3 regions of the Arthrobacter sp. StoSoilB22 genome follow, and region 1 is predicted to be linked to each of the others. Evidence: riboswitches for the same ligand, from Rfam matches in the RefSeq annotation. Region 1 holds a riboswitch; each other region holds the start of a gene.
The links. Region 1 has a riboswitch for thiamine pyrophosphate ahead of thiC (phosphomethylpyrimidine synthase ThiC). Riboswitches for the same ligand answer to the same signal wherever they lie in the genome.
Positions count from the first base shown of each region.

Region 2: linked by a shared signal. The riboswitch ahead of thiO (glycine oxidase ThiO) and the one ahead of thiC (phosphomethylpyrimidine synthase ThiC) in region 1 are both predicted to bind thiamine pyrophosphate.
Region 3: linked by a shared signal. The riboswitch ahead of LDN70_RS18510 (ECF transporter S component) and the one ahead of thiC (phosphomethylpyrimidine synthase ThiC) in region 1 are both predicted to bind thiamine pyrophosphate.

Region 1 covers NZ_AP024652.1:2,683,372-2,690,858, reverse strand. The annotation lists gene LDN70_RS12555 (ammonium transporter) at 1-60, shown strand, start outside; gene LDN70_RS12550 (P-II family nitrogen regulator) at 57-395, shown strand; gene LDN70_RS12545 (glucose-6-phosphate dehydrogenase) at 485-1,885, opposite strand; gene ffh (signal recognition particle protein) at 2,054-3,634, shown strand; gene LDN70_RS12535 (alpha/beta fold hydrolase) at 3,703-4,425, shown strand; gene thiC (phosphomethylpyrimidine synthase ThiC) at 4,408-6,246, opposite strand; TPP riboswitch at 6,242-6,349, opposite strand; gene LDN70_RS12525 (amidohydrolase family protein) at 6,433-7,487, shown strand, end outside.
Region 2 covers NZ_AP024652.1:3,026,807-3,034,293, reverse strand. The annotation lists gene LDN70_RS14070 (DEAD/DEAH box helicase) at 1-1,503, opposite strand, end outside; gene LDN70_RS14065 (RNB domain-containing ribonuclease) at 1,781-3,265, opposite strand; gene LDN70_RS14060 (TM2 domain-containing protein) at 3,381-4,340, opposite strand; gene LDN70_RS14055 (ferritin-like fold-containing protein) at 4,497-5,165, shown strand; gene thiE (thiamine phosphate synthase) at 5,188-5,865, opposite strand; TPP riboswitch at 5,893-6,011, shown strand; gene thiO (glycine oxidase ThiO) at 6,004-7,272, shown strand; gene thiS (sulfur carrier protein ThiS) at 7,269-7,487, shown strand, end outside.
Region 3 covers NZ_AP024652.1:3,990,640-3,998,126, reverse strand. The annotation lists gene LDN70_RS18545 (Na(+)/H(+) antiporter subunit C) at 1-91, shown strand, start outside; gene LDN70_RS18540 (Na+/H+ antiporter subunit D) at 88-1,671, shown strand; gene LDN70_RS18535 (Na+/H+ antiporter subunit E) at 1,668-2,234, shown strand; gene LDN70_RS18530 (MrpF/PhaF family protein) at 2,231-2,509, shown strand; gene mnhG (monovalent cation/H(+) antiporter subunit G) at 2,499-2,891, shown strand; gene LDN70_RS18520 (DUF4235 domain-containing protein) at 2,951-3,211, opposite strand; gene LDN70_RS18515 (NUDIX hydrolase) at 3,247-3,924, opposite strand; TPP riboswitch at 4,155-4,291, shown strand; gene LDN70_RS18510 (ECF transporter S component) at 4,367-4,987, shown strand; gene LDN70_RS18505 (ABC transporter ATP-binding protein) at 4,987-6,594, shown strand; gene LDN70_RS18500 (energy-coupling factor transporter transmembrane component T family protein) at 6,591-7,385, shown strand; gene LDN70_RS18495 (GNAT family N-acetyltransferase) at 7,475-7,487, opposite strand, start outside.

The DNA of each region.
Region 1 (7,487 bases):
GCAGACACGGCAGCAGACGCCAAGACCCCCGCAGAAGGCAAGGAGAGTGTCCAGGCATGAAGCTCATCACAGCGATCGTCCGTCCCGAAAAGCTTGAAGCAGTCCGGGAAGGCCTCGAATCATACGGGGTCCAGGGCCTGACGGTCAGCGCGGCAAGCGGCTACGGCCGTCAGCGCGGCTACACCGAGGTGTACCGGGGAGCCGAGTACAACGTGGATTTGTTGCCGAAGATCCGCATCGAGGTCCTTGCCACGGATGAGCAGGCAGATGACATCCTGGATGTCCTCATCGCCAGCTCAAACACAGGCCGCGCCGGTGACGGCAAGGTGTGGACCGTGGATGTTTACGAAGCAGTCAGGGTCAGGACCGGGGAGCGCGGCGCAGCCGCAATCTAAGTCCCTGACGCAGCAAAGCGGGCCGGGTACCAGTCAAGGTACCCGGCCCGCTTGTGCTGTTAACGCTGTCTTGGATGTGCCATCAGTCTTTAGTCCACGACGCCGGTGGGCCAGTTCGCCGGCCCCGCGCTGCCGGCGTCGTACTCGTCCAGCGGGACGTGGCCTGCCTCCCAGGCACGGAGGACCGGCTCGATGATCCGCCAGCAGTCCTCCGCGGTGTCGCCTCGAACAGACAGCAAGGGGTCGCCGTTCAGGATGCCTTCCAGCACCTCACCGTAAGGGAGCATTCCGGCTGCGCTGAGCTGCGCCACCAGACTTGCCCGGTCCAGCGTGAAAATGTCGCCGGGTCCGTTGACGTCGATGTCGAATTCCAGCACGTCGGGTCCGAAACCGATCCGCAGCTGGTTGGGGGAGTCCACGCCTGAGAATCCCTTCGGAAGGTGGGGGACAGGGCGGAAGGTGATCACAGCTTCCTTGCGTCGGCGTCCCAGGGCCTTGCCCGAGCGAAGGATGAACGGAACACCCTTCCACCGCCAGTTGTCGATCTCCACCCGGACTTCGGCCAGGGTTTCGGTATTGCGGGAAGGGTCTACACCCTCTTCGGCAGCGTAATCCGGAACTGTCCGTTCGCCGAGTGTTCCCGCCGTGTAGCGGGCGCGGCCAGTGGATTCGCTGTACGGAGCTTTGATGCTGCTGGCCCGCAGGACGGTTGCCACGGCGTCACGCAGGTCCCGTTCCTCGATGGTGGCCGGGGCGTCGATCGCCAGGAATGCCATGATGTGCAGCAGATGGCTCTGGATCATGTCCCGCAGGGCGCCGGCAGTGTCGTAATACCGGGCCCGGCCCTCCAGTGCCAGGTCCTCATCAAAAATGACCTCCACCTTTTCTATGTGGTCCCGGTTCCAGACGGGCTCCAGGAACCTGTTGGCGAAGCGTAGTCCCAGGACGTTCAGTACAGTGGCTTTACCCAGGAAGTGGTCCACACGGTGGATGTGGTCCTCGGGAACCAGCTCAGCAAGTGTTTTATTGAGCTCGTGCGCAGATTCTGATCCCGAGCCAAATGGCTTTTCCATCACCAGGCGCGTTCCAGGGGGTAGCTGATCCCGGTGGAGGACCTCGCAGGCCTTTTGGCTGACGTGCGGGGGCAGAGCGAAGTAGATGGCAATGGGCCCCTCCAGCTGCGCGAGCAGGTCCGCCAAGGGGCCGTCGGCGGTGACATCCACCTGATGGTATTCAGTGCTGGAGGCGACAGCAGCCACGTCAGCGCGCCCCTCGGCATCGGCGGTAGCTGACGCCGCAGCGAAGGCGCCATTGACCCGCTCCTGCCACTGTTCGGGGGACCAGGGGTCAGAACCCGCCCCCACCAATCGCAGGCCGGGCGCCCGGCCGGTAGCCAGGAGTCCGGCCAGGCCGGGCAGAAGCAGCCGGCCCGTCAGGTCCCCGGACGCGCCGAGGATGAGCAACGTTTTTACAGTTGTTTTGCTGGTCACTGTGCCAGCATGCCATCTTGCAGGTGCGACTTGGTACCCTAGATAGTCGAGTCCCGTAGTCGAAACAGAATTGTTGGCTGAGGCAGGTTTGCCGGGGCAAGAATGATCAGGACTATGGCGTGCCGCATTGGCCGCCATTCGTAGACCATCGAAAGAAGTGCACGGCGCGTGTTCAATTCACTCTCTGACCGGTTGACAGCAACCTTCAAGAACCTTCGTGGCAAGGGCCGCCTCACCGAGGCTGACGTCGATGCCACAGTTCGTGAAATTCGCCGTGCCTTGCTGGATGCGGACGTTGCAGTTTCCGTGGTCCGCGAGTTCACAGGCCGCATCCGCGAACGTGCCCTCGGCGCCGAAGTCTCGGGAGCGTTGAACCCGAGCCAGCAGATCGTCAAGATCGTCAACGAGGAACTCAAGGAGATCCTCGGCGGCGAAACGCGCCGTATTCGTTTGGCCAAGACCGGCCCCACCATCATCATGCTCGCCGGCCTCCAGGGTGCCGGTAAGACCACTCTTGCAGGCAAGCTATCCAAGTGGCTCAAGTCCCAGGGCCACAGCCCCATGCTGGTGGCTTGTGATCTCCAGCGCCCCAATGCCGTGACCCAGCTCCAAGTGGTGGGACAGCGCGCGGGCGTCCCGGTGTTCGCTCCGCACCCCGGTGCAACGTCCGAGCTCGAGCACCCTGCGGGCGACCCCGTAGCCGTCGCCAAGGCCGGTGTTGAGGAAGCACGTCAGAAGTTGCACGACGTCGTGATTGTTGACACCGCCGGTCGTCTCGGCGTCGACGCCGAGATGATGGATCAGGCCCGCCGCATCCGTCAGGCGATCATCCCCAACGAAGTTCTCTTCGTTATCGACTCCATGATTGGCCAGGACGCCGTTAACACGGCGATGGCCTTCGATGAAGGCGTTAACTTCACGGGCATCGTTCTGTCCAAGCTCGACGGCGACGCCCGCGGCGGTGCCGCGCTTTCGGTCGCGTCCGTCACTGGTAAGCCGGTGATGTTTGCCTCCACCGGTGAAGGCCTGGATGATTTCGAGCTCTTCCACCCGGACCGTATGGCTTCCCGCATCCTGGACATGGGCGACGTCCTCACCCTGATTGAACAGGCCGAGAGGTCGTGGGACAAAGACGAAGCCGCCCGGATGGCGAAGAAGTTCGCTGATCAGGAAGACTTCACCCTGGACGACTTCCTCGCCCAGATGCAGCAAATCCGCAACATGGGCTCCATGAAGAAGATGCTCATGATGATGCCGGGTGCGCAGAACATCCGTCAGCAGCTGGAGAACTTCGACGAAAAAGAGATCGACCGCGTTGAGGCGATCGTCCGCTCCATGACTCCGCATGAGCGTGTTGCTCCGAAGATCATCAACGGCTCACGCCGTGCCCGTATCGCCAGGGGTTCCGGTGTGCACGTGTCCGAGGTCAATGGCCTGTTGGAGCGGTTCGCGCAGGCCCAGAAGATGATGAAGAAGCTCGCTCAGGGCGGCGGCATGCCGGGTATGCCCGGGATGCCTGGTCTCGGTGGTCCTGGCGGCGGGCGCAAAAACGGGAAGAACGCCCCTAAGAAGAAGGCTCGTTCGGGCAACCCCGCAAAGGCGGCACAGGAACTGCGTGACGCTGAGGCCAAGCGGGCCAACGCGGCCTCGGCAGCACCCACGGGCGCGGCTTTTGGACAGGGTGCCGCGGACTTCGATCCGTCGTCCCTGAATCTCCCCAAGGGCTTCGACAAGTTCCTCGGAAAGTAAGTAGTGCTTCCCAAGGAGCCGGGATTTCCGGCCCTTGGGATGTCAGAGCCGTGGAATAGGCTGAACCAATGCATAAGCAGCGCGTAGTCTTCGTTCACGGCCTGGGCAGTTTCGGTGCTGCGGCATGGCCGAAGCAACATGGCATGGCCCTCGCTTATGATGCCCTCTTCCTTCGGCGGCACGGCTTTGATGCCGTCGCCGAACCAACGGAATCCAATGTGGCGGCGGACGTTGCCATTGTGATCAATGCCTTGATTGACTCCGGTGGAGGCCACATCGTGGCACACGAGCAAGGCGCCATCTCCGCCATGCTGGCAGCAATCGAACGCCCCGAGCTGGTGCATTCACTCACTTTGGTGGAGCCAGCATGTTTGTCCCTGACTGCTGAGCTTCCGGCTACGGGTTCCCACCGGGCACTCATGGAACCGCTGTTCGACGCCCGCACGCAGCTCAATGACGCCGATTACCAGCGTGAATATTTCCGCCGTGCTTTCTCTGCTGAAACGGGTGGGCTGGACACTGCGGAAGCCCGGCGTTCCGCCCGCAGGCTCAGGCTCCAGGCGCCACCATGGGAGGCCCCGCTCCACATTGTTCCCGGGGTTCCCACTTTGGTTCTCACCGGCGGATGGGAGCCGCTTTACGAGGAAATTGCCGGCTACCTCCAGGAAACCGGTGCCCTCCGCCGCGTGGCAGCGGGCGGACACCGGCCCCAGGATTCCGTTGATGGCGACCAGGCTATCCGCTCGTTCATCGCGGATGTGGGCCGGGCGATGTCAGTTCAGGCCTCCTGACCTGCTGCCTTGGTTCGCGGGGACGTGAAGCTCCGGCAGGTACACCTTTCCCCCTGAAGCCAGGAACTCCTCGCTCTTTTCGCGCATCCCGTTATACATTCCTGCGATTGCAGCCTGGGATTCTGCCGAACCGTATTCGTCGCGGATGTCCTGGCTGATGCGCATCGAACAGAACTTAGGTCCGCACATGGAGCAGAAATGAGCGGTTTTTGCCGGTTCTGCCGGCAGCGTCTCGTCGTGGAAAGCTTCTGCGGTGACAGGGTCCAGGGACAAGGCGAACTGGTCCCTCCAGCGGAACTCGAACCGCGCCTTGGACAGCGCATCATCACGTTCATGAGCTCCCGGATGTCCCTTGGCGAGGTCAGCCGCGTGCGCCGCGATTTTGTACGTGATGACGCCAGTCTTGACGTCATCCTTGTTGGGCAGCCCCAAGTGCTCCTTCGGAGTCACGTAACAGAGCATCGCGGTGCCGTAGCGTGCAATTTCCGTGGCGCCGATGGCCGAGGTGATGTGGTCATAGCCGGGGGCGATGTCGGTAACCAGTGGACCCAAGGTGTAGAACGGCGCACCCTTGCACAGTTCCTGCTGGCGCTCAACATTCTCCCGCACCAGGTGGAAGGGAATATGCCCGGGGCCTTCCACCATCACCTGGACGTCGAACTCCCACGCCCGCTGCGTCAGCTCTGCGAGGGTGTCCAACTCGGCGAACTGCGCGGCGTCGTTTGCGTCCGCAATGGAACCGGGACGCAGCCCGTCTCCCAAGGAGAACGCGACATCGTACCGGGCAAAGATTTCGCAGAGCTCGTCAAAGTGCGTGTAAAGAAAGTTCTCCCTGTGGTGCGCCAGACACCAACCGGCCATGATGGACCCGCCGCGCGAAACGATGCCCGTGACCCGGTTGGCGGTCAACGGCACGTACCTCAGCAAAACGCCCGCATGGATGGTCATATAGTCCACGCCTTGCTCGCATTGCTCAATGACGGTATCGCGGAAGATTTCCCACGTCAGCTTGTTGGCCTCGCCGTTAACCTTTTCAAGGGCCTGATAGATAGGGACTGTTCCGATCGGGACAGGTGAGTTGCGGATGATCCATTCACGCGTCGTGTGGATGTCGTCCCCCGTGGAGAGATCCATCACCGTGTCAGCGCCCCACTTGGCAGCCCACTGCAGCTTGTCCACTTCCTCGGCGATGGAGCTGGTGACCGCTGAGTTTCCGATGTTGGCGTTGATCTTGACCAGGAAAGCTTTGCCGATGATCATTGGTTCGGATTCGGGGTGGTTGATGTTGTTCGGGATGATCGCCCTTCCCGCGGCAACTTCGCTGCGGACGAGTTCAACATCGCAGTTCTCCCGCAAGGCGACGAACTGCATTTCAGGAGTTACTACTCCCTGCTTCGCGTAGTACATCTGCGTGACAGTCCTACCTTCCACGGCGCGGCGCGGCACGGGTTGCGCGCCCTTCCACTCCGCTGACGCTGCCCCACGCCGGACCGCGGACTTGCCGTCGTCGAGCAGGCTCCGCTGCCGACCGGAATAGGCTTCCGTATCTCCGCGGGCTTCGATCCACGGTGCACGGAACGGCTCCAACCCCACCACCGGATCGCTGCCCGGGCCTGCTGTTCGGTAAACCTGCAAAGGTGGATTGGCTTGCCCGTTGGGGGAGGGCTCCAAGGCGATCGCGGTGACGGGGACGCGTATGCCGTTGTCCGGATCTTCCAGCCACGCCAACGAGTGGGACTGCAACGATTGCGTGACGGACTGTTTTTGGTCCATGCCGAACTGATTTTGGACAGGGCTGTGCTGTGTTTCTGCGGTGCTCAAGGGAATACTCACTTCCTTCGCCGGCATTACCCGGACAGGTTCAACGGTCGCAGACTGCATCAGTCCGATCTCAGCCCCTGCAAGGGCTCCCGTGTGGTCGTAGACGAAGCTACCACAGCTACGAACCACCGCCCAGTCACATGGTGGGAACCGGCTCTGCCATGCCACCCCGGCTACGCTTTTGCCATGGCCAACATCATCGAATTCAGTGGACCCGTGCTCGTCTCGGCGGACGAAGAGCGCCAGGGGCTATGGTCAGTGGACGGCACCTTGACGTTCCAGCGTCCCGCTTCTGCGCCGGACAGAGTGCTGGACGGTTGGGTCCTGCCGGGTTTGGTTGACGCTCACTGCCATGTCGGACTCGGTGTTGGAGGAGCCGTTGATGAGCACGCCACGCTGGCCCAAGCCCAAGCAGACCTCGACGCCGGGACGCTGTTAATCCGCGATTGCGGATCGCCCTCGGACACCCGCTGGGTACAGCAGCGATCGGACTTGCCCCGCTTGATCCGTTCAGGCCGGCATATTGCGCGGAGCCGGCGGTACCTCCGCGGCCTGGGGCATGAAATTGAGCCCGCTGAACTGGTTGAGACCGTACGAAAGGAAGCCCGGGACGGCGATGGCTGGGTGAAACTAGTGGGCGATTGGATAGATCGCGACGTCGGTGACCTCGCGGTTTCCTTCCCGGCCAGGACCGTGAAGGATGCCATCTCAGCGGCGCATGATGAAGGTGCCAGGGTCACGGCTCACTGTTTCGCTGAGGACACCATTGACGACATGCTCGATGCCAATATCGATTGCATTGAGCACGCTACCGGTCTCCTCCCGAGGCACCTTCCCCGCTTGGTGGAGCAGTCGGTGCCGATTGTTCCAACGTTGGTCAATATCGCTACCTTTCCCGATATTGCCGCGCAGGCAGAGCCAAAGTTTCCGAAGTACGCGGACCACATGCTGCGTCTGTGGGAGCGTCGCCATGAGCGTGTGTTGTCGGCCTTCGAAGCGGGGGTTTCGATCTATGCCGGGACTGATGCCGGCAGCGTCATCAGGCACGGCCGGATTGCGGAGGAGATGAAGGAACTGCACGACGCCGGCCTTCCGCCGGCGGCGGTCCTGAACGCCGCATCCTGGGGTGCCCGTGCGTGGCTGGGAGCCGAGGGCATCAGTGAAGGGGCCAGCGCCGACGTCGTGCTCTGCAGTGAGGATCCGCGGCGTCAGCTGCGGACTATGGACGAACTCCGGCACAT
Region 2 (7,487 bases), 340 kb from region 1:
GGATCCGCTGGACTCGGCGTCGCCGGACCTACCGGAGCGTCCACGACCGCCATCACGACCGCCGTCGCGCTTGCCGTCACGTCCGCCATCGCGGCCTGAGCCGCCGGAGCGTGCATTCTTCTTGCCGGTTTCGCCGAGGTCCTCGAGGACTTCGGCGTCAACGCCGGCGAGGACGCGCTTGTTGCGCGGCAGACGACCCTTGGTGCCCTCGGGAATGTCCAGATCCGTGTACAGGTGCGGCGATGAGGAGTAGGTTTCAACGGGCTCGGGGACACTGAGTCCCAGGGCTTTGTTGATCAGGCCCCAGCGAGGCATGTCGTCCCAGTCAACAAACGTGACGGCGGTGCCCTTGTTGCCGGCGCGGCCCGTACGTCCAACGCGGTGCAGGTAGATCTTTTCGTCCTCCACGCACTGGTAGTTGATGACGTGGGTAACGTCATCGACGTCGATGCCGCGGGCTGCGACGTCGGTGGCCACCAGGACGTCAACCTTGTTGTTGCGGAACGCGCGGAGGGCCTGTTCACGGGCGCCTTGGCCGAGGTCGCCGTGAATGGCTGCAGCCGCGAAGCCGCGGTCCACGAGTTCCTCGGCAACCTTTGCGGCGGTGCGCTTGGTCTTGGTGAAGATGATGGTTCGGCCACGTCCGCGGGCCTGCAGGATGCGGGCCACAACCTCGGTCTTGTCCATGCTGTGCGCGCGGTAGATGAGCTGGCGGATGTCGCGCTTGGTCAGGCCTTCATCATTGGGGTCGGCTGCCCGGATATGGGTGGGCTGCGTCATGTAACGGCGAGCCATCGCGATCACGGGGCCGGGCATGGTTGCCGAGAAGAGGAGGGTCTGGCGGACCGCGGGGGTGCCGGCAATCAGGGTTTCCACGTCCGGGAGGAAGCCAAGGTCCAGCATTTCGTCGGCCTCGTCAAGGATGACCATTTTGACGTTCTTGAGGCTGAGGTGCTTTTGCTTGTAAAGGTCGATCAACCGGCCGGGGGTGCCGACAACGATTTCCACGCCCTTCTGCAGGGCATCAATCTGGGGTTCGTAGGCACGGCCGCCGTAGATGGTGGCGATGCGGGCGTTGCGCTTGCGTGACGCGGCCTGGAGGTCGTTGGCTACCTGCACGGCAAGCTCACGCGTGGGGACGATGACCAGGGCCTGCGGTGCGCCCGGGACAGCGAGCTTGGCGTATCCTGCATCATCCCTCCCGGCGACGCGCTGGAGGGCGGGGATGCCGAAGCCCAGCGTTTTTCCGGTACCGGTTTTGGCTTGGCCGATGATGTCGTGGCCGCTCAAGGCGACCGGCAGGGTCATGGCCTGGATCGGGAACGGGTGTGTGATTCCGGCGTCGGCCAAAGACTCAACGATGTCGGCGCGGACGTTGAAATCAGCGAACGACTTCTCTTCGATCTCGTGGGGCGTCTCATCCGAGATGATCGTTTCCTCGGGTTCGATGGATTCGGTTCCGGTGGAGTCCGTCAGGACTTCGTGGGTATGCAATTCACTCACAGGGAGTTTCCTTATTCATTTAGGCATTGGCGCTGCATGCTCAACGGGGCGGTAGAGCCGTACCGGAGCACGAACGGGCGCGCAAGCAAATCCAGTGGAAGCCGATCGCGGGCTATCTAAGTACTGGCACTGGTGACCAGTTGGTACATCTCAAGATCGCGTAGGGGCGGGCTTGTTGAGTTCAAAAATTAACTGAATCAACGACCGGGCATCCATTACTACACGCCCAGTCTATCCTCTGAGGGCCGGAAAGCCCGGATCGCCGCATGAACGCCGGTCAGGGCAGCAGCTCGAACCTGATTTCCCGGCTGGCAATGTCGGCCTTGAGCAACCGCACCCGGACTGTGGTTCCGGACTCCATTTCTCCGTCACACCGGGCGGTAACCGCGGGGTCTGCTATCTGTATGACGCCGAAGGGCCCGTTGCCGTTGCTGCTGCCGTTGCCGTTCTTTGAGCTGGATCCGTTGGAGGGTTTGGATCCGGAAATGACGACGGCGTCGAATTCCTGGCCGATGTGATTGGCCACCAAGGCTGCTTCCACGGTGTCCAGTGCGGCGCGCTCAAGGCGTCCGGCCAATTGGTCTGAGGAGGCCATGATCTCCGGCAGCGAGGGGAGTGCTTCCCGGGCCCATTGCGGGATGTCGTGGTTGTTGCTGAGTGCTTCGCAGATCACCAAGACAAAGCGATCGATGAGCCGCCGCAGGGGTGCGGTGGTGTGCGCATACGGAGCCCCGATGGCTGCTTGGATGACCTCCGCGGGAACCTCACCGTCAAAGGGTGTGTAACCGGCGCCCCTGAACAACATGCCGGCAGAGTGCAGGATGGCCAACTGTTTGGGATCGGACGCGTCCAAGGTCCGCAAATATTCGCCATAGGATACTTGGCCGTCCCAGGGCTTTCCGAGTGCAGAAGTCTGGCGCTTGAAATGGAGCAGCGACCGATCGTCAGGTGCCGGCATGGTGCGCAGTATCCCCACTTTGCCATCAAGCATCATCTGAGCTGCGGCCATGCCGGTCATGAGGGATATCTGCGCGTTCCAGTCCTCAACCGGCAGCGACGGCGCAGCGACGATCCTGTACCCGCCGCCGTCGGTGGCTTGAACTATTTCCTGTTCCGGCATGTTCAGGCTTGCGCCCCCACGTTGCCGCTCCAGCTCAACGCGTTTGAGCCCTACTTCTTTGAGGAGCTGCAGAACGGGTGGGGCCGTACCGTCGTCGAGTTGCTGTTGAGCGCCCTTGTAGCTCAGTTTGGCCCTGCTGCGCACGGCAGCCCGGGCAACGGTGACCGTCTGAACTTCGGCTTTGGCATCCAAGTCAAAACGCCACACGAAAGCACTGCAATCCTGGTTGGCAAGCAGGCTGCCGGCGTTCTCGCTGATAACTTCCGGATGCAACGGGATCCGCCCGTCAGGAGCGTAGAAGGTTTGTCCGCGTTGACGCGTTTCTGCGTCCAACGCCCCACCCGGAGCCACGAAAGACGGAACATCGGCGATTGCGTAGAGGACCGTGTAACCGTTACCGGTGCGGTCGATGAACAGGGCCTGGTCCAAGTCGGTGGATGTCGCCGGATCGATAGTCACAAACGCTATGTCCCGCAGGTCCTGTTCCGGAAGCTCGAGGGCGTCTACGGCCTGCTGTGCTTCTTCCACAGCGTCTGCAGGGTATTCACCGGGGAGTTCCAGCTCTGTCCTGAGAGCGGCAAGGGCCGCGGCGAGCTGGTCCGATGAGTCGTCGACGTTGGGTGCTATCCGATGATGTGACACGAAAATCAGGTTAGCCCGAAATGGGCCGATAGTCTTGGACGCGCTAGCGAAGTAACCCGCCGTCCATGAGGGACGGCGGGTTCCTTCTTTGAGCGCGTAAGCCTGTCCGGGTGGGTTATTGACCGGCCGGAGGTGTCAGCGTGAAGGTTGCGGCCTCATCGCCATAGACATCAGTGACCACGATCTTGGTGGGGCCGTTCTTGATGTCGAACGCGATCACTCCCTGTTTGAACTCCCCCGTGGCGACGCTCCCCATCGGCAGGCTGCCCAGGTCCTCAGTAAGGAACAGCAACTCACCTTCTTTTCCGTCAGCGTCGAAGGCCTGGAAGTTCGTTGAGGAAGCGAAGCTTGTCCCCGTCAGTGTCTCCCAGGACACCTCCACCACGAGGAACCCCCCGTTGGCGGGTTTCATGTACGACATCGAGGGGATTTCGTTGGTGTAAAGAGAATCGACCACGCCCACCTTTACCTTGGTGCTGTCATCAACATCCACGGTGAAGGAGTTCGCCTCGTTGGCAGTGCCAGGCGAGGGCACCAGGGGCCCTTGACTGGCGGAAGGGAGCGGTGCAGCAGGTGTGGTTCGTCCCTGCTGTACTGCAGCGGCGAAGAGGGTGAAAGACAGCGCAGTGGACACAATTCCCACGATCACACCAGCGAACCAGACGACGACGGTGATGATCCACGCCTTCTTCTTGTTCTCCAGGTAGCCTGCCAGCGGCCTGCCCTCTTTGTCCCGGGCGTTTCCTGTCAAGGTGATGATGAGGTCCACAATGGACCAGATGCCGAAGCCGCCGCCAGTGAGCAGCTTCGCGATTCCGGTACCAATCTTGCCCAGATAGAAGCGGTCCACGCCCAAGCCACCCAGAAGCAGCGCCAAAATCCAGGTGGTCATGAAGGACTTGGCCGGAACCGCCCCGCCCGTAGTTCCATAAGGGCCTGAAGCCGGTCCGGGTTGGTAGCCAGGCTGTGCTCCACCTTGGAACTGGCCGCCGTAAGCATAAGGCGCGGCCGGGACCTGCGGAACTCCTGATCCGGCATCGTTTTGGGGCGCGGGCGGGTAACTCGGGTGACTCATGGAAATTCCTTCAGTGAAGTGGGTGCGAGGAGGAGGACGGGCGGTATGCAGGGCACATGGCAGTCAACTCACGTCGAGCCAGCCTAGTAGGAACGAGGCCGGAAGCAGAACGCAAACCCCGGGAATCTCATGCCCGGCCAGGGATAGGCTGGGTTCATGGGCATATCCCCGGACGCCGCAGCCTCTGCCAGGGAACTCTCAGCGGAGTTGCTTGGAGCCATGGCCTATGGCGAGCTGTCTGCTTTCGGACGGCTCTCGCTGGACTCCCGTTATGCTCCCACCCTTCATGACAGGTCAGTGCTGGCGAAGATCGCTGTGGGTGCCTACGGCAACTTCGCGCTCCTCAGCGATCGATTGGTGGAGATGGGGGTCGACCCCGAACATGCGATGCTGCCGTTCCAGCGTTCCTTCGACCATTTCCACGAGCGCACCAAACCGGGAGACTGGTTCGAATCCGTCATGAAGGCCTATGTGATCGACACTGTGTCGTCGGACTTCTACAGGGCTGTCGCGATGTTCCTTGACCCACAAACGCAGCATTTTGTTGAACGGGTGGCTTCCCCCGATCAAGCCACTGAAGTCCTTCGGGTTCTGCTGAGGAGGGCCCTGAGTGATGACCCACGCCTGGCATCGCGCCTTGCACTGTGGGGCCGCCGCCTGGTGGGAGAGGCCTTGACGCAGGTGCAACGCGTCGGCATGGAGCACCCGCGGCTGGGCCCAACGCTGAGAAGCGGAGGGGACTCGCGTGCTGAGGTGAAACGGCTGACGACGGAACTCGCCGGGAAGCATTCCCGCCGGATGACGGGCCTTGGCCTGACAGCGTAGACGCCGGCCAGCTCAGGACCGGCTAGGGCTCAACGGTGTCCAACGCCTGCAGCAGCGACTTCGCTGCCGCCGTCGGGTCTGTTGCCTCCGTGATGGCGCGCACGACGACGATGCGGCTGGCCCCCGCGGCGACCACCTGTTCAACGTTGCTGTGGTCGATGCCGCCAATGGCGAACCACGGAAGTGTCGTCACGTCGCCTGCACGTTTCTGTGCCTCTGCGGCATATGTGACCAAACCCGGACCCACAGCCGCGCGCCCGGGTTTGGTGGGCGTTGCCCAGACCGGACCCACACAGAAGTAGTCCAGTCCCAAGGGGCCTTGGGCGGTAGCAATTGCCGCGTCGATTTGTTCCGGTGTGTGGGTGGAAAGACCGATGCCGGTGACATTCGGCAGGAGTGTGCGGGCGGCCGTCAGAGGCAGGTCCTTCTGACCGATGTGGAACACGGGAGCCCCGGAAATACTGGCAACATCGGCCCGGTCGTTGACAGCCCACAGCCGTCCGTGCCGTTGTGCGACGCTCCGCAAAACGGCCAGCATTTCAAGCTCCTCGGCAGCTTCCAGCGTCTTGTCGCGGAGCTGGATGATGTCCACACCACCGGCGAAAGCGGCGTCCACAAAGTCTTCAAAATCGCCCTGCCGTTGACGGGCATCAGTGCACAAATAGAGGCGGGCAGAGGCGAGGGCGTCAGGCTGGGTCATGGAAACCAGAGTAGTTCCTCTAAACTGGGCACGTACTGCGGGAGCCGCGACATTCGTCATATGACTGTCCGGCTGAGAGGGCTTCAGCGCCGACCGCTTGACCTGATCCGGCTAGTACCGGCGTAGGGAAGGAAACCAATGGCAGATCCCCGCCATACCCCCATCCAGGCAGACGTGGCCGTCATTGGCGGCGGCATCATAGGCCTGGGCATCGCTCATGAAGCCCGGCGACTTGGCCGTTCAGTGGTGCTGATCGACCCCGCCCCGGCCTCGGGCGCAACGTTCGCCGCCGCCGGAATGCTTGCACCCGTCAGCGAACTGCATTACCAGGAGGAAGACCTTCTGGAATTGATGATTGAGTCTTCCCGGCTGTGGCCCTCCTTCGTGGACAGACTGCACTTGGGGGGAGCGGGCAGCGGATACCGCACGACGCCCACCCTCGCCGTGGGTGCCGACGCAGCCGACCGCAGGGCGCTCGCAGACCTCAGGAACGTACAGCTCGCAGCTGGCTTGGGAGTCGAACCTCTTGCCCTGCGGGACGCGAGGAACCGCGAGCCGCTCCTTAGCCCGCAGATTTCCTGCGCTTTCGACATTCCCGCCGACCACCAAGTGGATCCGCGAAAGCTCGCCGCCTGCATCCTGGCTGGATTGGCTAACCATTCGCCTGACGACGCCTCCTGGGTGCCCGGGGCCGATGACGGATTCGCCGTTCTTTCCCCGGCGCGCGGTGTGCTGCGGGATGGCGGGCGGGTCACCGGAGTGGAACTCGAATCCGGAGTCGTGGTCCTTGCCGCGGAGACTGTGGTGGCCAACGGGCTGGGGGCATCCCACGTGTCGGGGCTCCCTGAAGGACTGACCCTTCCAGTGCGGCCGGTCTATGGCGACATCCTCCGGCTTCGCGTCCCCGAAAAGCTCCGGCCCTTGGTGACGTCCACTGTTCGGGGGATGGTTCGAGGCGTTCCGGTTTACATCGTTCCCCGGGACGACGGAACCGTGGTGATCGGAGCGACGCAACGCGAAGACCGGTTGTCAGCGACTTCCAACGCAGTCTCGGCCGGCGGCGTCTATCAACTGCTGAGGGATGCCCAAACTCTGGTCCCCGCAGTGGCGGAACTGGAACTCCTTGAAGCAACTGCCCGCGCCCGCCCCGGCACTCCGGACAACGCCCCCCTGCTTGGACGGGTCAGCGGGCCCCACGGCGACGTTGACGGCTTGGTGATCGCTACAGGATTCTTCCGCCACGGTGTACTCCTGACTCCCGTAGCCGCCAGGATCGTGGGCGAACTCATCAACGGATCCAAGGACCCTCGATGGGCTCCGTTACTGCCTGATCGCTTCGCGGGCAACGCTTCAGTTCCCCAAGTACTCACACCAGCAGCACACGCTCCCACCAAGGAAACAGCATGAACATCAAACTCAACGGAACCGATCACGCAGTCTCCGATGACGCATCCGTCAGCACTCTCGTCACAGCGATCACGGGCCGCGCCTTGGACCCTCGCGGGCAAGCGGCCGACGGCGGCAAGCTGGGAGTCGCGGTCGCACGTAACTCCGAGGTGGTTCCCCGCAGCCAATGGGCCGTGACGGCGCTGGCCGACGGAGACGAACTCGAACTCGTAACA
Region 3 (7,487 bases), 1.3 Mb from region 1:
GGTCACTCCTGCCAGCCCGGCGGATCGTGACAAACCGGACGCCACAGAGACCCCCAACACGGCAACAACCCGGGAAGGAGGCAGCGCGTGAATCTCGCGAACCTGTCGCCGCTAGCTGTCCTCCTACCAATTCTGGGTGCTGCCCTGGCGTTCTTGCTGATCCGCCATCAAAGCGCGCAGCGGGTGGTGAGCATTGGCATTCTCAGTGCAACCCTTCTGCTCGAGTGCCTGCTCCTGATCTCCGTATGGGATGGGGGCACCACCTCGGTCACTTTGGGCGGATGGCTGCCCCCGTGGGGTGTGGTCCTGGTAGTGGACCAGTTCTCCTCGCTCATGCTGGTGGTCTCTACCGTGGTGAGCCTTGCGGTGCTCATCTACGCAACGGGTCAGGGTATGGCCGACGGTGACCAGGAAGCCCCGGTCTCAATCTTCCACCCCACCTATCTGATCCTGGTGGCTGGCGTGTCCAACGCCTTCCTCACCGGTGACCTCTTCAACCTCTATGTCGGTTTCGAGATCCTGCTGACAGCAAGTTACGTGCTGATGACGCTGGGCGGAACGGGGCCGCGTATCCGGGCCGGTGTTACGTATGTGGTGGTTTCCGTGGTCTCGTCCGTACTGTTCCTCATTGCGATCGCCATGATCTACGGAGCCACGGGAACCATCACCATGGCGGACCTGGCCATCAAGCTGGCCGAGCTGGACCAGGGCACCCAGAACCTCCTGCATGTGATGCTGTTGGTGGCGTTCGGCATCAAGGCTGCAGTCTTCCCACTGTCTTTCTGGCTTCCTGACTCCTATCCAACTGCTCCCGCCCCAGTCACCGCCGTGTTCGCAGGATTGCTGACAAAGGTGGGTGTCTACGCGATGGTCCGGACAGAGACGCTCTTATTCCCAGGGGACACGCTGAACGTCCCACTGATGGTGGTGGCGCTATTGACCATGATTGTCGGAATTCTGGGTGCCTTGGCCCAGAGCGACATTAAACGTCTGCTGTCCTTTACCTTGGTGAGCCACATCGGTTACATGGTGTTTGGCCTGGCCATGAGCTCAGTGGCAGGTTTGGGCGCCGCGGTCTTCTACGTAGCCCACCACATCACCGTCCAGACCAGTTTGTTCCTGGTCACCGGCCTCATTGAGCGGCGTGGTGGCAGCTCGTCCATTGACCGCTTGGGTGGCTTGGCGAAGCTCTCCCCGCTGCTGGCCTTGTTGTTCTTTATCCCCGCGATGAACCTGGCGGGCATTCCGCCGTTCTCCGGCTTCCTGGGAAAGCTGGGGTTGTTGCAAGCAGGTGTGGAGCTGGGGACGCCGTTGGCGATCACGTTGGTGGTGGGCGGCGTGGTCACCAGCCTGCTGACACTGCTGGCGATCGCCCGTGTCTGGAACAGGGCGTTCTGGCGCAGGCCCGAGGACGCTGAGTATCCGGACCCCGTGCTAAAAACGCCCGGGAACGTGGGAGTACTTCCACGGACCATGGTGGGATCCACAGCTGGACTGGTGGTGTTCGGCGTGGCACTGACCGTCTTTGCAGGCCCGTTGTTCAAGGTCGCTGACGGCTCCGCAGGAATCATGCTGGACCGTTCGGCCTATATTCACTCGGTCCTCGGAGATTCGGTTGTGGTGCCGCCGCTGGTTCGAAGGGATGACGTGCAGACGGGGGATGCCAAATGAGCCGTAAACCGATCTCGTTCCGCACGGAACTGCCGCTGCTCATCTGGTTGGTGATCGTATGGGGTGCCCTGTGGCGGGACTTCAGCCCCGGGAATCTCCTGTTCGGCGCCTTGATTGCCGTGCTGGTGGCCAAGTTCTTCTACCTTCCGCCCGTCGAGCTCAGCGGCAGGTTCAACATTCTTCGCGCCATTCCCTTTGCGCTGATGTTCCTCGCCAAAGTGGTGGCAGCGAGCTTCCTGGTGCTGTACCTGGCTGTCGCAAAAGGGCCCAAGGTCCGCAGCGCCGTCGTCGCCGTTCCGTTGCGGAGCCATTCCGACCTCATGGTGACGGCCACCGGCCACGTGATCTCGTTGATCCCAGGCTCCCTGGTGGTGGAGGTGGACCGCTCCACTTCCACGCTGTACCTGCACGCACTGAACATTTATGAAGAGGCGGATATCGACAAAATTCGTCAGGAAACCCAAGACATCGAAGCAGGATTGATCCGCATTATGGGTACACGCGAAGAAGTCGAGGCGCTCAAGGCCGAACAACGGCCAGGGCTGGAAGGGGCGGCGCTGTGAAGGAAGTAGTTCTGGTGGTTACCGCCGTCATCCTCAGCCTGGCGGCCGCAGGTGCGATTGTCCGCATCGCCGTCGGTCCGTCCCTTCTGGACCGTGTTCTGGCATCAGATGTTTTGCTGGCCATCCTGGGCGCTGCCTTGGCGATTGACATGGCGCTGAACAAGCACCTGAACAACCTGATGCTGCTGGTGGCTCTGGCAGTGATCGGTTTTATTGGCTCGGTGACCGTTGCAAGGTTCGTGGCCGAGCGAAGGGAACAGAGCAATGAATCCTGACGCTTCGGGCCTTGACTCCGTCATTGATGCTGTCACCGCGGTGTTCCTGGTGGTGGGCGCGCTGATGTCCCTGGGCGCAGCCATTGGCTTGTTGAGGTTCCCGGACCTCATGAGCCGCATGCACGCAGCCACCAAACCGCAGGTCCTGGGTCTGTTCCTCATGCTGGCCGCGATTGGACTTCAGATGCGGACATGGTGGGTGTGGCCGGTTCTGTTGGTGGCATGGATCTTCCAGCTCCTCACAGCACCAGTGTCAGCTCACATGGTTGGCCGTTCTGCCTACCGCACCAAACATGGACACCGGGAGAAGCTCACCAAGGATGAACTGGAGGCCGTGGTCCAAAGGGCGGCTGCCGGCCAGGAACCGCGGAGCGACAGCTAGCAGCAGCAACGACGAACGCCGGGTCACCTGCAGGTGACCCGGCGTCGTGGTTTGGATGCCTAGACGATGTCGTGGCTCTTGGCGAAGCGCGCGATGGCCCGCTGGGTGCCCCGGCTCGCCAGGACTTGGATGAGCGTGCTGACAAAGGCGGAGATCAAAGCGAAGGTTAAGGCCGAGCGCAGGCTGGTTTCTGCGTCGTCATGACCAAGGGGGGGCTTGTTGCCTGTTGCCTTTTCCCACCCTTTGTTGACGAGTTTGGTGCCCACGAAGCCTGCCCCGAGGCTTACTCCGGCACCGATCAGCTTAAAGAAGAGGTTCATGTCCCCAGCCTAGCTGGCTACACCCATCGCACGCGTTAGCGACGGTTTTCCCGCTCCTTAAGGAACGCTGCCATGGAGCCCACCGGCGCCAGCACCGGGACGACGCTGTGCTCGGCCGTCCAAACCTGGTCAACTGTTCCGAACCCGGCAAGTTCCTTGAGGAGGTAATAGGTTGGCGGCATCAACTTCAAAGTGCCGGCCGCTTCCGCTGCAAGAATCTCCGCCACAGGCATCCACAATGATTGCCAAGCCTCGGTTGTTTGGTGTTGGGGCGTAGCACCAGCTGTTGGCTTGGCAATGTAGAAGAAGGTGTCGAAGCGCTTGGGCATGTCCGCGGGCGTGATCCAGTTGGCCCACGGGCGGAGGTGTCCGGCTTCGATGGTGAGCCCGGCCTCCTCCTGAACTTCGCGGATGGCCGCAGTGAGTATTCTCCCGGCGTTCCTCACGGCTTCGGCAGGATCCGCGCCCACGGAGCTCTGGTTCCATTCTGACGCGTGGCGTTGAAGCAATTCCTCCGGGTAGTCCCACCCGGACCCGTCCGCGGAGTCCACACGTCCTCCCGGGAAGACCACCATTCCGGCCGCGAAGTCCATGGTGCTGACCCTGTGTTGGACGAAGGCTTCGAGCCCGGCAGGGGCATCACGGAGCAGGATGACGCTTGCGGCCAGACGTGGTTGGGGCACAGCGCTATGGGTGGTGGGAAGGTTCGTCATGACGTGTGCCCCTTTGCCGCGGTGAAGTCTGCTGGTTCATTCTCTCAGGTCCCGTTGTGTGGCCCGGTGTGCATGGAATGGTGTGGGTTTAGGGTGCAGAGTGGGCCTCGCAACGCGCACGGGGGTCAGCACTGTGCTCCGCCGCGGCTGATTGTGACTGAATGCCGCCCAACGGACCAGCGCCCGCCGCGGACTCAGGTGTAAACTGAACCAGCCCATCAGGGCAGATTTGATAACGACAGGGGAGCGCCGCCGTCGGACTCTGCAGAGATGCAGGAGACGCGAGGGCGCTGAGAGTGCGGATAGCCGCAGACCCTCGAACCTGATCCGGTTAGTACCGGCGCAAGGGAGTCGAGCTTCTCAGAGTGTCCGGATCCGGGCGGCGCAGGCCAGCTGGATGACGGGTAGCACTTTCCCCTCCTGTAACCTCAGGAGGCAGAAAATGACCACGGTAAACGTGAAGAAGACCAGTTATAACTGGCGTGTTGTAGACATTGTTGTGGCGGCTTTGATCGCCATTGCCGGCGGCGTGATTTTCTGGGCATGGTCCCAGGGCGCCGCACTGGTCTCCATCCCCATGAATGCGACGTATCCGCCGCTCACCGGTCTGATCGCCGGCGGCTGGATGATCCCTGCGGTCCTGGGCATGCTCATTATCCGCAAGCCGGGTGCAGCGCTGTTCTGCGAGGCTGTTGCCGCCACGGGTGAGCTCATCATGGGTTCGCAGTACGGCACCACGGTGCTCATCTCCGGCATTTTGCAGGGCCTGGGCGCCGAACTCATCTTCGCGGCGTTCCGGTACAAGAAGTTCAACCTGCCCACTGCTCTCCTTGCGGGCGCCGGCGCGGGTCTCTTCTGCGGCCTAAACGACTCCTTCCTGCCCTGGGGCTGGAACATCGCTTACGAGGCCATCGACAAGCTGGCCTACATCACCTTCACCACGATCTCCGGGGCGATCATCGCGGGCGCACTCTCGTGGATTGCGACGCGCGGGCTGGCCAAGACCGGGGTGCTGAGCTCCTTTGCCTCGCGCAAGGCCGCTTCGGAGCCAGTCTTCAACTGATGTCCGCCACACTTAGCGGCGCGGTGCAGCCTGCTGCCATCTCCGCCGAGGGCTGGGGGTGGCGGCATGCAGGCCGGGCCCAAGCTGCCATTGAGGGCCTGGACCTTCGGATTGAACCGGGGGAGCGCGTGCTGCTGCTGGGTCCTTCGGGTGCGGGCAAGTCCACGCTCCTGCATGCCCTTGCCGGGGTTCTGGGGGACGAGGAAGACGACTCGGATGAGACCGGCTCCCTGCTGATTGACGGCGTCGCGCCCCGCGAGCAGCGTGGCCGGGCCGGGCTGATGCAGCAGGACCCTGAGACACAGGTGGTCCTCTCGCGCGTGGGTGACGACGTCGCCTTCGGCGCGGAGAACCTCGCCGTCCCAAGGGACGAGATCTGGGAACGCGTCCATGAAGCGCTCGACGACGTGGGGTTGCGTACCGCGGCAGGCGGCGGTTTGGCGTTGGATCACCCGACGGCGGCACTCTCCGGTGGACAGAAGCAGCGCCTGGCGCTGGCCGGCATTTTGGCGATGCGACCCGGCCTGATCCTGCTGGACGAACCAACAGCAAACTTGGACCCGGCGGGCGTTCTGGAGGTCCGGGATGCGGTAGGGCGGTGCCTGGACAAGACCGGCGCCACCCTTGTTGTGGTGGAACACCGAGTGTCCGTGTGGAAGGACCTGGTGGACCGGATTGTGGTCCTGCAGCCAGGGTCAACAAAGGCGGCGGGCTCGGACGGCTTGGGAGCGGGCCGGGCTACAGGGGGCGTCCTCTTGGACGGGCCGCCGGACCAGGTACTTTCTGAAGCCCGCACCATGCTGATGTCAGCCGGCGTCTGGGTGCCGGGATATGTTCCGGCGACCCGGGAACGGCGGAATGATCCCCACGCCGAACCCCACACCGCGCAGCTCCTCCTCGCGGCGCAGGACCTCGCAGTTTCCCGGGAAAAGCCACGACGCAAGAGGTTCAAGACCATCCCACCCGTGCCGGTTCAAACGGGCATCAGTGCACAGGTCAGGGCAGGCCAAGCGCTGACCATCACGGGTCCGAACGGTGCCGGCAAATCCACTTTCGCGCTCACGTTCGCCGGCCTTCTTGCGCCGGTGGACGGCAAGGTCAGTGCCGCCGTCGACCTTTCCCAGGGTGCCGGTATTGACCCGTACAAGTGGAAAGCCGAGCAGTTGATCTCCCGCATTGGCACGGTTTTCCAGGAACCTGAGCACCAGTTCGTCACAGGCAACGTCCTGGATGAGCTCATGTTTGGTCCAAAGCATCTTGGCCACGGCGAGGAACGCGTGGATGAACTGCTGGAGCGGTTGCGGTTGACGCACTTGGTGGATGCCAACCCGTACACGTTGTCCGGCGGGGAGAAGCGGCGGCTCTCGGTGGCCACGGTGCTCGCGGCCCATCCGAAAGTGCTTGTCCTGGACGAGCCCACGTTCGGTCAGGACGCCAACACCTGGGCAGAACTGGCGTCGTTCCTTTCCGAGCTGCTGGACGCTGGAACCGCGGTGGTCTCCGTGACCCACGATCAGGAATTCAGTGCCGTACTCGGCGGAACGGAATTGCGGCTCGGCCCGGTCCAACAGGGTGAAGCCACACGTCAGGAAGCGGGTGCAGCATGAGGGACGCCTTGAACCTGCGCGGGAACCATGCCCTCCTGACCAAAGCCAACCCGTTGGCCAAGTTCGTATCCGTTTTCCTGATTTCCTTGGTGCTGGCCCTGTCCATCGACTGGGTCTCGGCCTCCACAGCACTGGTTGCGGAACTGGCGCTCTTTCCACTGGCCGGACTCACTCTCAGGCTTCTGTGGCAGCGGGCCTGGCCCCTGATCATCGCGGCAGCGATCGGCGGCTGGAGCACCGCGATTGTGGCGGCGGACAGCGGAGCTGTGCTGCTCGACGTCGGACTCTGGTCCATCAGTGAAGGTTCCCTGGAGCTGGGGCTGGGTTTCATGCTGCGCGGTTTGGCGATTGCGTTGCCGGCCATTCTCCTGATGACCTGCACCGATCCCACCGACTTGGCTGATGCCTTGGCGCAGAAAGCAAAGCTGCCACACCGCTTTGTCCTGGGGTCCCTCGCGGCGATGAGGCTGGTGGGGCTCATGGCCGAGGAATGGCAGACCATTGGCATGGCCCGCCGCGCCCGTGGGGTGGGTTCACAAGGCAGCCCGTTCCAACGCCTGAAAGCAACCCTCGGCCAGAGCTTCGGGCTCCTGGTCCAAGCTGTTCGCAGGGCTTCCCGGCTGGCTGTGACCATGGAAGCGCGCGGTTTCGGCGGGGGCCGGCGGACGTGGGCGCGCGAATCTACGTACTCGCTGTTGGATGCGTGGGTGGTCCTTGGCGGACTGGTGATCGCCGCCGGTGCGGTGCTGACGGCCGTTGGAGCGGGAACTTGGAGTTTCGTCTGGCGTTAGCGCTGGAGGCGTTGGTGAGCTGGGCACCAAGCGTGCCGCCGGTAGCGTTGGGGGCCGCCGGCGGCACTTTTTGTCCTCTCTACGCGGGCTCAGAGAGCCTGC